DNA from 2 places in the uncultured Comamonas sp. genome. Region 2 is predicted to be linked to the other one. Evidence: riboswitches for the same ligand, from Rfam matches in the RefSeq annotation. Region 2 holds a riboswitch; the other holds the start of a gene.
What was found. Region 2 has a riboswitch for cobalamin ahead of ACHWUQ_RS14585 (TonB-dependent receptor domain-containing protein). Riboswitches for the same ligand answer to the same signal wherever they lie in the genome.
Positions count from the first base shown of each region.

Region 1: linked by a shared signal. The riboswitch ahead of ACHWUQ_RS06490 (TonB-dependent receptor) and the one ahead of ACHWUQ_RS14585 (TonB-dependent receptor domain-containing protein) in region 2 are both predicted to bind cobalamin.

Region 1 is NZ_CAXYJV010000013.1:5,818-12,211, reverse strand. It holds gene ACHWUQ_RS06510 (oxidoreductase) at 1-404, opposite strand, end outside; gene ACHWUQ_RS06505 (nucleoside-diphosphate sugar epimerase) at 641-1,315, opposite strand; gene ACHWUQ_RS06500 (AraC family transcriptional regulator ligand-binding domain-containing protein) at 1,344-2,354, opposite strand; gene ACHWUQ_RS06495 (LysR substrate-binding domain-containing protein) at 2,622-3,602, shown strand; cobalamin riboswitch at 3,662-3,936, shown strand; gene ACHWUQ_RS06490 (TonB-dependent receptor) at 4,168-6,213, shown strand; gene ACHWUQ_RS06485 (ABC transporter substrate-binding protein) at 6,227-6,394, shown strand, end outside.
Region 2 is NZ_CAXYJV010000038.1:207,276-213,669, forward strand. It holds gene ACHWUQ_RS14570 (ABC transporter substrate-binding protein) at 1-69, opposite strand, end outside; gene ACHWUQ_RS14575 (bifunctional adenosylcobinamide kinase/adenosylcobinamide-phosphate guanylyltransferase) at 69-674, opposite strand; gene ACHWUQ_RS14580 (cobyrinate a,c-diamide synthase) at 685-2,106, opposite strand; gene ACHWUQ_RS14585 (TonB-dependent receptor domain-containing protein) at 2,129-4,027, opposite strand; cobalamin riboswitch at 4,110-4,357, opposite strand; gene ACHWUQ_RS14590 (hypothetical protein) at 4,395-4,610, shown strand; gene ACHWUQ_RS14595 (cell division protein ZapA) at 4,610-5,029, shown strand; gene ACHWUQ_RS14600 (sulfite exporter TauE/SafE family protein) at 5,477-6,298, shown strand; gene hemN (oxygen-independent coproporphyrinogen III oxidase) at 6,315-6,394, opposite strand, start outside.

The DNA.
Region 1 (6,394 bases), on a different contig from region 2:
CCCATCGATGTGATGTTGACGATACTGCCTGCGCGCTGCTTGCGCATATGCGGCAGCGCCAACTGCGTGAGGCGCGCGGCGCCAAAGACATTCACGTCAAATTGTTGGCGGGCCTCGTCGATGGACACATCCTCGACAGCGCCATAGGCGCCGTAGCCGGCATTGTTGACCAGCACGTCGATGCGACCTGACCGGGCGATGATCTCCTGGATACCGGCCCGCATGGAGTCGTCGTCGGTGACATCCATCGCCACCACATGGACGCCTGCCGCAACCAGGGACTGCATGCGGTTGAGCCGGCGGGCTGCCGCGTATACCGTGTAGCCAAGGGCATGGAGCTTCAGCGCGGTGGCTTCGCCGATGCCGGAAGACGCGCCTGTGACGAGAGCAACTGGAGGGGTCATGTCGGAGATCCTTGGATCAATGGGTTGGATGGCAACGCGGCCCGGATGGGGCTCGCGTTCTGTACTTCCCACTGTAGGCCGCAAGAGGCGCCAGCACACCAGCAAGTCACGCCAGACCTGCTGCAAACCGCGCCAATCTCTGTGCTTATCCACCCAGTGACCGCGCTGCAGACATTCCCCCAGGACCTTGCTTGCGTAGGGTGACGGCGGACGCCAGCATGCGCTTCGTCGTCAGCTCAGGCCTGCGCGGCGCCCATGCGGGCCAGCACGTCGGAGGGGAGGACGACCACGCCCTTTGCAGTGGGCACCGTGCGTACCAGTGCTTGCGCGACGGCCTGGGCATGCACGGGCTTGTAGGCCCCGGGCAGGATGGGGGCGAGCAGCTTGGCGACGGGAATGGCGATCAGCTCGCCAATGCGGGTGGGCTGACCCAGCCCATCCCGGTGATCCAGCAGCAGCGAAGGTTGCGCGATCACCAGTGCCTCAAAAGGCATCGCTTTCAGCGCATCCTCCAGTTCCCCTTTGACCCGGGTGTAGAACATGGCCGAATGCGCGTTTGCCGATCCGGCGCTAACCAGGCCGATGCGCCGCGCACCTGCCGCGAAGGCTGCCTGCGCGACGGCCAAGTTGGCATCCAGGTCGACGGCCCGGAAGGCTTGCTTGCTACCTGCCACCTTGATCGTCGTGCCCAGGGCCAGGTAGAGCTCATGGACTGGCGGGAGTGCCGGCAGTTGGCGGAAATCCACGGTATGGATCTGCAGCTTGGGATGGCGTAGGGCCAGCGGCCGCCGGACCAGGGCATGGACCTCGGCAACATTCGGGTCGGCCAAGAGCGCATGCAGCAACTGGCCACCGACGAGGCCTGTAGCGCCAGCCAGCAGCACTTTGCGGGGCGGATGGGGTGATGTCATGGCGTCATTTTCCTCTTTGAACAGGTTCTTAGTGCAGGCGCATGGCGCTGCGGGCCGCATCGGGGGTCTGGCCTGTCCATTCCAGGAAGGCGCGGTAGAAGGAATTGGGATCTTCAAAGCCCAGCAGGAAGGCGATTTCGCTGCCGCTCATCGTGGTGCTGCCGAGGTAGTGGCGGGCCAGGCTCTCCCGGGTGCTGTTGACGAGGGCGCGGAAGTTCTCTCCCTCGGCCTCCAGCCGGCGCTGCAGCGTGCGTTTGCTCATCCCCAAGCGCTCGGCGGCTGTGTCGATGCTGGCCGTCTTGCTGGGAAGCAGTTCCAGCAAGACAGCACGCACCCGTTCGCCCGTGCTGGCCGCCGCATCCAGCTCGCTCAGCCGGCGGCGCAGCTCAGGCTCGAACACGCGCCACATGCCCTCGTTCAAGGTCAAAAAGGGGCGCAGCGCATCGGCAGCAGTGAAGCAGATACAGGGCGCATCCCCCTGTTGCACAGCGACACCGAAAAAGCGTTCGTAGTGCCTTGCACTGCTGCTGGCCGGAAGTTGCGGCAGTTCCACCCGCAGTGCCTTGATTGGCGCGCGTGTCGCCATCCGCGCAAGGCGCAGGAAAAACGCCACTTCGGCGACCTGTAGCGACCAGGGCACCTCCGTCTGAACCGACAGCCAGCGCGGCGACACGCTGAGCGCCCCGGCGCCGTTCACCTGCAGCTCCAGCCCCATGGGCGCCACAAGCTGCTTGTACCTGGCCAGGCGTTGCGCTGCCTGCATCAGATTGGCGCTGCACAGCGCGGCGAACAGGGGGGGATCGAACACCTCGGCCGATACCTTGTCGACCAGGTGCAGCGGAAACAGCGGATCTCCCGCTTCCTGCTCCAGAGCGCGCCAGAAGCGGAAATACGCTTCTGTGTCCAGACCGCGTTCTGCGTGGGAAAACAGGTCTTCCGGCAGCGCCGCTTTGCACAGCACATGCTCGGGCCTGATGCCAAAGTCTGTCAGCAGCGTGCGCCAGCCCATGTTCAAGGAAAAGGTCAGCTTGCGTGCCATGCGAATGCCCCCTGGAAACAATGATGACCAGACGCAGGTCTGGTACCGAACAAGCTTAGCGCCAAAAGGCCGTTGGCAACATGCAAGATGCGCCACCTTGACGGCAGTGGGTGCCGATCCAGATAGCACCGGACGTGTGCGGAGTAGGGGCCTTACTGCGAGGACTGGTCGCGTTCGAACAGGCGCTGCGATGGCTTGGTGCTTGCTGACCGCCACCTATAATCATCGGCAGCCCGGGCCTTCGTCCTCCGTGCCCGGCGCCCCTCCATGAAATACAAGCTACCGCCCCTGCAGCCGCTGCGCGTGTTCGAGTCCGTCTTCCGCCATGGTTCCATCCGCAAGGCAGCCGACGAACTGTGCCTGACCCCGCAGGCCGCCAGCCAGCAGCTCAAGCAGCTGGAGAGTGCCCTGGACATGCAGCTGTTCGAGCGCGGCACCCGTGGCCTGCTCGCCAGTGAGGAGGCGCAGACGCTGTACCACTATGTGGAGCAGGGGCTGGATGCGCTGAGCCAGGGGATGGAGGCGGTGCGCGCCCACCACAACGACGCACAGTTCCATATCCAGGTCAGCCCCTACTTTGCGACCCAGTACCTGATCCGCTCGCTGCCGTCGTTCACCAAGGATTACCCGGCACTGGATCTGCGCATCTCCATTGGCGTGGAGCTGCCTTCGTTTGACAGCAGTGATCTGGATGCTGCGATCGTCTGGGGCTATGGCGGTGTGGACCACCTCGATGAAACCCCGCTGCTCGAAGACCTCAAGGTCATCGTTGCCGCACCCCAGCTGCTGGCCGAGCAACCGGTGGAGACCGCGCAGGACCTGCCGCACCACCGGCTCATCTCGCCGCTCAGCCACAACACCTTGTGGCAGGACATCTATGCCATGCTGGGCCTGGATCCGGGCGACAAGCATGCCAGCCCGATGCTGCTGCACACACACGATGCGATGCTGCAGGCCGTCCTCAGCGGGCAGGGGGTGGGGCTGCTGTCCTATGTGGATGCGCTCAGCTACATCCACAGCGGCAAGCTGCTCGCGCCCTTTGGCCCGGAGCTGCTGCGCCAACTGCCGATGGATAGAACGCCCAAATTCCACCTCTACACGCGCCGGGGCGGGGGGGAGCGGCCGATCCAGACCAGCTTTCGGCAATGGCTGCTGGGCCAGTTGAGCAGCACCGACTTCATCGGCTACGCGTCGCGCCTGCCGCAGAGCCGATCACGCCCCCCAGCCAGCGCTGTATCGCCGGGCTGACACAGCCTGCCGTCGAACGGCGCACCAATGGCTCGCGGCTGGTACACTGGCTGCGCTTTGAAAAAAGCCTATCTACAGGTGCTTGTCATGCACAAGTGAAACGGGAACAAGGTCGGGAGGAAGCTCCCCCAAGCCTTGGCTGCCCCCGCAACGGTAGACAGGAAAAGTAGCCGATGCGGCCCGCTCCCACGCGGGCCCAGTCACTGGGGTCGAGAGTGTGTCCATGCCTGCAAGGCCATGAGACACGCCCGCCCTGGGAAGACCGGTTACCGGGTCGGCGCCTGCGCCGTACCGCCTGTAAGCCCGGAGACCGGCCTGTTCGTAGTCGTAGCGTGTTCCGGACCTCTCTGTCCGGACAGCGCTCTCTCAACTGTCTGCGGGGTGTGGACGGCGGTTCGGCATGCGGCCCCGTCCCTGGGGTGACCGCGTGCAGTGCGGCCCTCACATCAGGCAGTTTTCGCCTTTTGTTGAAATGACTGCAGTTCCTTTTCCGAAAAACCGGCTCCTGGCAGCCGGACGGCTCTCTTCCTCGTTGCGTCTGGTGGGTCACTCCTGTGTCCTGTGTTTGCCTGCCCTGGGCATGGCGGTGGCCCATGCGCAAGAGACATCGCTGTCCGAAGTGGTGGTGACCGACAAGCGCAGCGAGCCCCATGCGCTCCAGCTGCCTTCCACCTCGGCCAGCAAGCTGGCCATTCCGCTGCAGGACCTGCCGGCCAGCGTCAGCTCGGTATCGGCTGTGCAGATCCAGGAGCGCGCCGACTACGAGGTGGTGGACGCCGTGGGCCGCAGCGTGGGCCTGAGCACGACCGGCACCCCTGGCAACGGCGGACTGTCGTTTTCCAGCCGGGGCTTTAATGGCGTCAACTCGGTGGGCGTGGCCGAAGACGGTCTGGCCTTGGGCGTGGCCGCAGGCACCGTGGCCTATCCCAATTCCAGCTGGGGCTATGAGCGCTTTGATGTGCTGCGCGGTCCGGCATCGCTGATGTACGGCAGCGGCACGATGGGCGCCACCGTGAATGCGGTGCGCAAGGAGCCCAGCCGCACCACCTCGTCCGAAGTCTTGCTGGGCGCTGGCTCCCATGGCACGGCGCGTGCGGGCCTGGGCACCACCGGCGCACTGAGCGACAGCCTGAGCTACCGCCTGGATGTCTACGGTGATCGCACGGACGGCGAGCGCCAGCTGGGCAACAGCGACAGCAAGAAGCTGATGAGCGCCATCCGCTGGCAGGCCAACAGTGACCTGCGCCTGGATCTGACGGCCGATGTCAGCGACCAGCGGCCCGAGCGCTACTTTGGTACCCCCGTCGTTGATGGCAAGCCGGTGGCGGCACTGCGCGACCGCAATTTCAACGTTCTCGACAGCGACATCCACTACAAGGACCAGCGCTACAAGCTCAAGGCCGAGTGGAACGTGAGCGACGCGCTGGTGCTGCGCAACGAGACCTACCACATGAAGGCCGACCGCCACTGGAAGAACATCGAAGGCTACGACTACGATGCCGGCACCCGCACGGTCCACCGCTACGATTACCTGGAGATCGGCCACGATCTGGAGCAAAGCGGCAACCGCCTGGGCGCCGTATTCAAGCCCGGCCAGCACGAGATTGCGATGGGCTGGGACGTGTCGCAGGCCAAGTTCACCGCCCTCAACAACTCCCCATATACCGGCGAGTCCGATGTGCCGCTGACCGGTGGCACCAGTGGCTACTGGAACAGCCCGGACCCCTACAAGGCGCGCATGACCTCGCGCATCCGCCAGAACGCCTTCTACCTCGAAGACGCCTGGAGGCTGGGCGCGCAGTGGCTGCTGATGGCCGGCGTGCGCCGCGACCTGTATGACTTTGACCGCATGGACCTGCTCAGCCCGGCCCGTTTTGACAAGACCTTGGGCGGCACCTCCTGGCGCCTGGGACTGACCCACAAGCTGGACCAGAACACCAGCGTCTATGCCCAGGTCAGCACCGGCCATGACCCGGTTACCAGCCTGCTGTCGCTGAGCCAGTCGCAAACCGGCTTCACCCTGAGCAAGGGCCGCCAGGTGGAGGTAGGCATCAAGCAGCAACTGCCCAATGACCAGGGCGAGTGGACCCTGGCGGTCTTCGACATCCGCAAGAAGGACATCATCACCCGCGATCCGGACCGCCCAGCGCTGTCGATCCAGGGCGGCAAGCAGTCGTCCAAGGGTATCGAGCTGGCAGGTAGCTGGCGGGCGACCCAGTCCTGGCGCTTTGAGGGCAACCTGGCCTATGTGGATGCTGAGTTTGACGAGCTGCGCGAAGGCGCCACCGCCATTGACCGCGCCGGCAACCAGCCCGCCAATGTGCCGCGCTACACGGCCAATGCCTGGGCGCACTACCAGACGGGCGATTGGCGGGCATCGCTGGGTCTGCGCTATGTTGCCAGCCGCTACACCAGCAATGCCAATACCGCGCAGCTGTCCGCCTACACCGTGGCCGATGCGGTACTGGGCTGGAACCTGAACCGCAGCACCAGCTTGAACCTCGTTGGCCGCAACCTGACCAACAAGCGCTATGCTGCATCGTCCTACGGCTCGCAATGGCTGATGGGCAATGGCCGCAGCTTTGAGCTGATGGCCCATCTGCGTTTCTGAGCAAGGCACAGGCATGACAGCAAGCACCTCCCGGCACATTCTGCGCGCGCTGGCGGCAGCGGCCGCCTTGGTGCAGGCCGGCTGTGACCAGCCAGCCGGCCCGCAGCCGCCCAGCCGCCCCACCCAGGCAGCCGCGGTCCCCATCGCGAGCGCGGCGGCTGCCGCGCATGCAGGCTTGCGG
Region 2 (6,394 bases):
TGCGGCCACTAGCGCCATGCAGGCCAGCGCTTGCCGCAGACGGGGTCGGAGAGCAAAAAACAAAGCCATCATTTCATCTGCAGCGGCAAGCCGGCCGCCATCAGTTGCACGCGGTTGCAGGCCGCTGCCGCTTGCTGGTTCAGCAGACCGAGCGCATCGACAAACGCGCGCACCTCGCGGCCCATCGGAATCACGCCCAGGCCAATCTCATTGCTGACCAGAATGACGGGGCCAGTGGCGGCCTGCAGGGCAGAGATAAAGGCATCGCACTGCGCCTGCCAGGCTTGCGCAGGCGCTGGCGCAGTGGCGGGCGCTGGGGTTGGCGACTCCATCGGCATCAGCCAGTTGGTGAGCCACAGGGTCAGGCAATCGACCACCAGCAGGTGCTCTGGCCGGCTGTGGGCCTGCAGCAGCTGGGCGACGTCGCGCGGCGCTTCCAGGGTCGCCAGTTGCGGCACGCGCTCGCGGCGGTCACGCTGGTGGCGCGCAATGCGCTCGTGCATCTCGAGGTCATACGCAGTGCCGGTGGCGACCAGGCTGGCGCTGCGGCCGGCATCGGCCTGCAGCCAGGCGCGCGCCAGCAGCTCGGCCTGGCGCGATTTGCCCGATTTCTGCCCGCCCAGCAGCAGCAGCTTCAGCGGTGCTCCATCGATGTGGAATATAGATTGATCCATGCCGCGCATCTTAGGCGTTCAGCGCCCCGCTGTGCCAGGCCTGCGGATCGACCACCGGCATCTCCGCCCCGAGCAAGGCGGCCACCGCCTGCGGGCACGAGGGGAACCAGGCATGGAAATAGCTGGCATGGATGCTGCCCTGCTGGTAGACGGCTTCGCCCTTGCCGCTGTCGGCCGCTTGGCCCGGGCGGCTGCTGCGCGCCACTTGCTGGGCTTCGCTTTGCAGCTTCGAATAGTGAAAGGTGTGGCCGCGCAGCATGCCCCAGGGCGTCAGCAGCTGCTGCATGCCCAGCCCTGCCAGGCGCTGCTGCATCACGGCCTGCGCCGGCAGCAAGCCCCACAGGCTGTGCCAGCGGCTGTCCAGATCGGTCAGGCCTTCGGCCAGCGCCACCATGCCGCCGCATTCGGCCCAGACCGGCTTGCGCTGCTCTACGTGCGCCTGCAGATCGAGCTGCAGACCGGCATTGGCCTTCAGTGCCTGCAGGTGCAGCTCCGGGTAGCCCCCGGGCAGCCACAGCGCATCGCAGGCGGGCAGGCGCTCCCCGGCGACCGGCGAGAAAAAGGCCAGCTCGGCCCCCATGGCCTGCAGGCATTCCAGATTGGCAGTGTAGATAAAGCTGAAAGCGGCATCGCGGGCGACTGCAATGCGCCGCCCGGCCAGCCAGGCGGGCACCGGGGCGGTGGGCGCAGGCGCGGTAAAGGCCACCGTCCAGCGCTGCTGCCACTGCTGCCAGGCCAGCTGGCCCAGCGGCGTTTGCGCCAGCACATCGGCAGCAGCATCCAGGCGTTCGGCGGCGTCGTGCAGCTCATGGGCTGCCACCAGTCCCAGATGGCGCTCGGGCAGCAGGTTGGCGCGCGGCTTGGCGGCATCCAGGCTGACCTGGTTCATCGCGCCCAGCCACAGGGCCGGGTCGCGCAGGCCGCTGCGCAGCATCTCGCCATGGTGGGCGGTGGCCACGCGGTTGGCCAGCACGCCGGCCAGTTGCAGGCCCGGGTCATAGTGCTGCAAACCATGGGCAATGGCGCCAAAGGTAGCGGCCATCGCCGATGCATCGACCACCACCACGGCAGCGATGCCCAGCGACTTGGCCAGCTCGGCGGCGCTGTTGGCGCCATCGAACAGGCCCATTACGCCTTCGATCAGCAGCACATCATTGCACTGCGCGGCTTGGAACAGGCGCGCGCGCACATCCGCTTCACCGTTCATCCAGCGGTCCAGCGCATGCACTGGCTGGCCGCTGGCCAGGCGCAGCCACTGCGGATCAAGAAAATCCGGACCACACTTGAACACCTGCACCCGCCGGCCCTGGCGGGCATGCAGGCGGGCCAGGGCCGCTGTCACCGTAGTCTTGCCCTGGCCGGATGCGGGCGCCGCAATCAGCAGCGCCACACAAGAGGCCGTTGGGCGGTCCTGAACCGTCATCTCTGTCATGGCTCGCTTATCCCCTCTGCGCTCAGCGCGGCATCCACTTCACACCCACATACACGCTGCGCCCTTCGGTGGCGTAGGTGCGTGCGGTCTGGTAGCGCTTGTCCGCCAGGTTGTTGATCCGGGCGATCAGGTTCACATCCTTGGCCACCTCGGTCTGCGCCGACAGGTTGAACAAGGTGTAGCCGCCCAGCACATTGGTGTTGGCGGCATTGTCAAAGCGCTTGGCGCTGGTCTGCAGGTCGGCGGCCCAGGTCCAACCTGCGGCACGCGTCTCGGCGCCCAGGGTGGCATAGCGCTTGGCGCGGCGCGCCAGCAGCTTGTCGTTTTCGGTGTCGCGCGGGTTCTGGAAATCAACCGAACCATGCAGGTTGAAGGCGCCCAGCTTGGTGGTGCCCGCCAGGGTGATGCCCTCCAGGCGTGCCTTGCCCACATTGGCATAGCAGCCGAATGGGCTGTCGCAGCTGCCGGGTGACGAGAAGTTGATCAGGTCGGTCACCCGGTTGCGGTAGGCCGTGGCCGAGAAGCTGTGCGCACCTTGCGCCCAGCGCAGGCCCAGCTCGGCATTGCGGCTTTTCTCGGGCTGCAGTGAGGCATCGCCATATTCGCTGAAGCGCTGGTAGAGCGTGGGCACACGGAAGGCGGTGCCCACCGTTGCCGTGGCGCGCCAGTGGGTTGCAAACGCATAGCCGTAGGCGGCGCTGCCGGTGGTCTTGCCGCCAAACTCGCTGTCGTCATCCCGGCGCAGGTTCAGTTGCACCGTGTGCGGGCCGGTGTTCAGGCCATAGCCTAGCGCCAGCGCATTCTGGTGGCGATCCCGGTCAATGCCGCCATTGGTCAATGCGTCGTCACGCCGCTCCAGCGCTGCCGTCAAGGTGTGCACACCCAGGCGCCATTCGTTCTGGAACAGGTAGTTCTGCAGGCGGGTGTCCGTCTGGTAGGGCGAGGGCCGGGTTTCGTAATAGTCGCGCGACTGGCTGAACTGCAGCTTGGTGCTGTATTGCGCGGTCCACTGCGCCTGCCAGTTCAGGCCCAGCGCATACATTTTGTTGAGGCTGCGGTCATCATCCACCGGACTGATGTCATAGCCCGAGTTCACATCGCTGGCCAGCAAGGTAGCCTCCAGCCGGTGCTGGCGGTTGAGCTGGTAGCCCAGACGGCCGCTGACCGCATTGCTGCGGTAGTCGTCCTTGTCCGGGTTGGCGGTGGCGACCGTACGCGCATTGAAGCCATCGGTCTGCGAGCGGTTGAGGCCCAGCGCGTAATCCCATCCGCCCGCGCCGCCGGAGATACCCGCCTCTGCAGTGAACATGCCCCGGCTGCCCACCCCCAGGCCGGCATAAGGCTGGGCGGGGCCGTCGCCCTTCTTCGTGAAGATCTGCACCACACCGCCCATGGCGTCCGAGCCGTAGACGGCAGCCGCCGGGCCGCGCAGCACTTCGATGCGGTCGATCAGCGCCAGCGGAATCGATTGCCAGGAGGCGCCGCCAGTCGATTGCGAATCCATGCGCACGCCGTCAACGTAGACGGCGGTGAAGCGCGAATCGGCGCCGCGCAGAAACACGCTGGTGGTCGTGCCGGGCCCGCCGTTGCGCGTGATCTGGATACCCGGCACCCGCGCCAGCACATCGGCGACACTGCCCGGGCCCTGGCGCTCGATGGTTGGCGCATCGATGATGGACATATCGGCCACCAGATCGGACAGCGGTTGTTCGATGCGGTTGGCAGTCACCACCATCTCCTGCAGGTTCTTACCCGCTGTTTCCTGGCCGGAGGGCAGCTGCTGCGCCTGCGCGGACAGCGCCACGCAAGGCAGCGCTGCGCTCGCCGCCCAAGCGATGGTGGAGCGGGAGGGGAACAACCGGGAACGGGGCGTGCAGACGGGACGCGCGCAGCGGCGTGTCGTGAAAGGCGAGAAAAACATGGACTGAGCTGGCGATGAACCACCCCGCGCCAGCCTCCCCGCCGGCAATGGGGAACACGGAAGCTGTGGCAGCACCTGGGCCACGCACCTCCACTATGTTGGCCGGTATCCGGGCTGGCGATGACACAGCACACGCCTTCCCAAACACTTGTTCAAGGTATTCAGTGGCATAGTGGTGGCTGTGGATGGCGCAAAAGCCAACCATCGCTTACCGTTGCGGGGGCAGCGCAGGTTGCGCAACGCTTGTAGGGCACAAGCAGCGCTCCTGCTTCCCGTTGAACTGCCCCCATGTGAACCACTGGGGCGAGCACCAACGGGTACAATTTTAGCGTTAAACCCATTGCGCACTTAAGAAGACTGTCTCTCTATGGCCACTACGCCTTCTATGGATCTGATGCTTGAGCGGGTGGAAGCACTGCTGAGCCGTCATGAGGCTTTGCAACGCGCCCACGCCCAACTGCAAGAGCAGGTCACCACCCTTACCCAGGAGCGCGACTCCCTCCAATCGCGCCTGACTGCGGCCCGCGCCCGCGTGGACGCACTGATCGAACGCCTGCCCAAGACCTTTGACCAGGACGAATGATGAAACAGCTGGAAGTACACATCATGCAGCAAAGCTATATGCTGGGCTGCCCCGAAGGCCAGGAGGCACGCTTGCTGGCCGCCGTCAAGCATGTGGATGAGGCCATGAGCGGCATCCGCGACGCGGGCAAGATCCGTGGCCGCGAGCGCATTGCCGTGCTGGCGGCGCTCAATGTGGCCTTTGATCTGCTCGACCTGCAAGTGCAAAACAGCCAGTTGAGCCAGACGGCCGATGCATTGCAAGCGCAGGCCGCCGCCCAATCGGCTGCAATGGCCGAGGCCCAGAGCCAGCCCGCCGCCGCTGCGCAGGCCAGCCTCGACTGGGACGAGCCCCGTCTGCAATCGGTGCTGCAACGGCTCGATGCGGCACTGGCTCCCGCCCCCTCCCCGGGTGCCGAAACGCTGGCCGCCAGCGCCTGACAGCAGCGTGTTAGCAGCCGCTAACACCAAATACTGGCGCCATGCAATGCATTGGCTAAAAATACCGTTCCATGCGTTCTACGAGCTGTGTAGGACGCTATCTTTTTTGACCAATCTCAGCACATTGAATTGCGATTTTGGGGGGTGCAGCAGGTGCGAGCGATTACAATGGAAGCGTTCGCAGCCCTGCTGGACTTTATAGTTCCTTGAACCAATGCTCTACGAGCACGGGCTTGGTACATTACCTATTGAGCGTGATCGTCTCGCGTCAGATGAACCCAACGATAGGTTGCCCTCGCCCACCTGAACCCCCGGTTCAGGATGACGGTCCAGTGGATCCGCTGCGAACACCTGATTTTTTCGGGCAGGCTGCCCAACCTGTCTTCTCCTCTCCGCGACAGCGGGGTTTCAGGCCACCTGTTTCAGGTGGCCTTTTTACTGCGCACCATGGCTGATCCTCTCGTTCTGCTGCCGCTGTCGCTGCCGGGATTGATCGGCGGCTTTCTGGCAGGCCTGCTGGGCATCGGCGGCGGCATGGTGCTGGTGCCCTTCATCACCTATATCCTGGGCACCCAGGGCGTGGCGCCTGAGCTGGCGATCAAGATGGCGATCGCCACGTCGATGGCGACCATCGTGTTCACATCGATGTCCAGCGTCCGCGCCCACCACCAGCATGGTGCCGTGCGCTGGGATCTCGTCAAACGCCTGGCCCCGGGCATCGTGCTGGGCGGCCTGTTGGCCAGCCTGGGCATTTTTGCGGTGCTCAAGGGCAGCTACCTGGGCTTGTTCTTCGGCCTGTTCATTGGCTACTCGGCACTGCGCATGTTCCGCAAGCCCAACAGCCAAGGGACGCGCCCGATGCCGGGCACCGCCGGGCAGCTGGCGGCCGGCGGCGTGATTGGCTGCCTCTCGGGCCTCGTCGGGGCCGGCGGTGCTTTCATCAGCGTGCCCTTCATGACCTGGTGCAGCGTGCCGATGCACAACGCGGTGGCAACCAGCTCGGCACTGGGCTTTCCGATCGCCGTCACCAATGTCGCCGGCTTCATGGTGGCCGGCCTGCACCTGCAGGGCCTGCCACCGCATTCGCTGGGCTACATCTGGCTGCCGGGCCTGGCCGCCATCGCCACCTGCAGCGTGCTGACCGCACCGCTGGGTGCCCGCGCCGCGCACCGCCTGCCGGTGGCACAGCTCAAGAAGATCTTTGGTGGCATCCTGCTGTGCCTGGCGCTGTACATGCTCTACAAGAGTCTGGCAGCGTGGCAGGTCTGAGAGAGGCCACAGCAGGCTAGATGATGCGCGAGAAGCGCGCGCGGTTGCGGTCGGCCTGCAGGTTCTTGTCGAACACCATGGCCACGCCGCGCACAA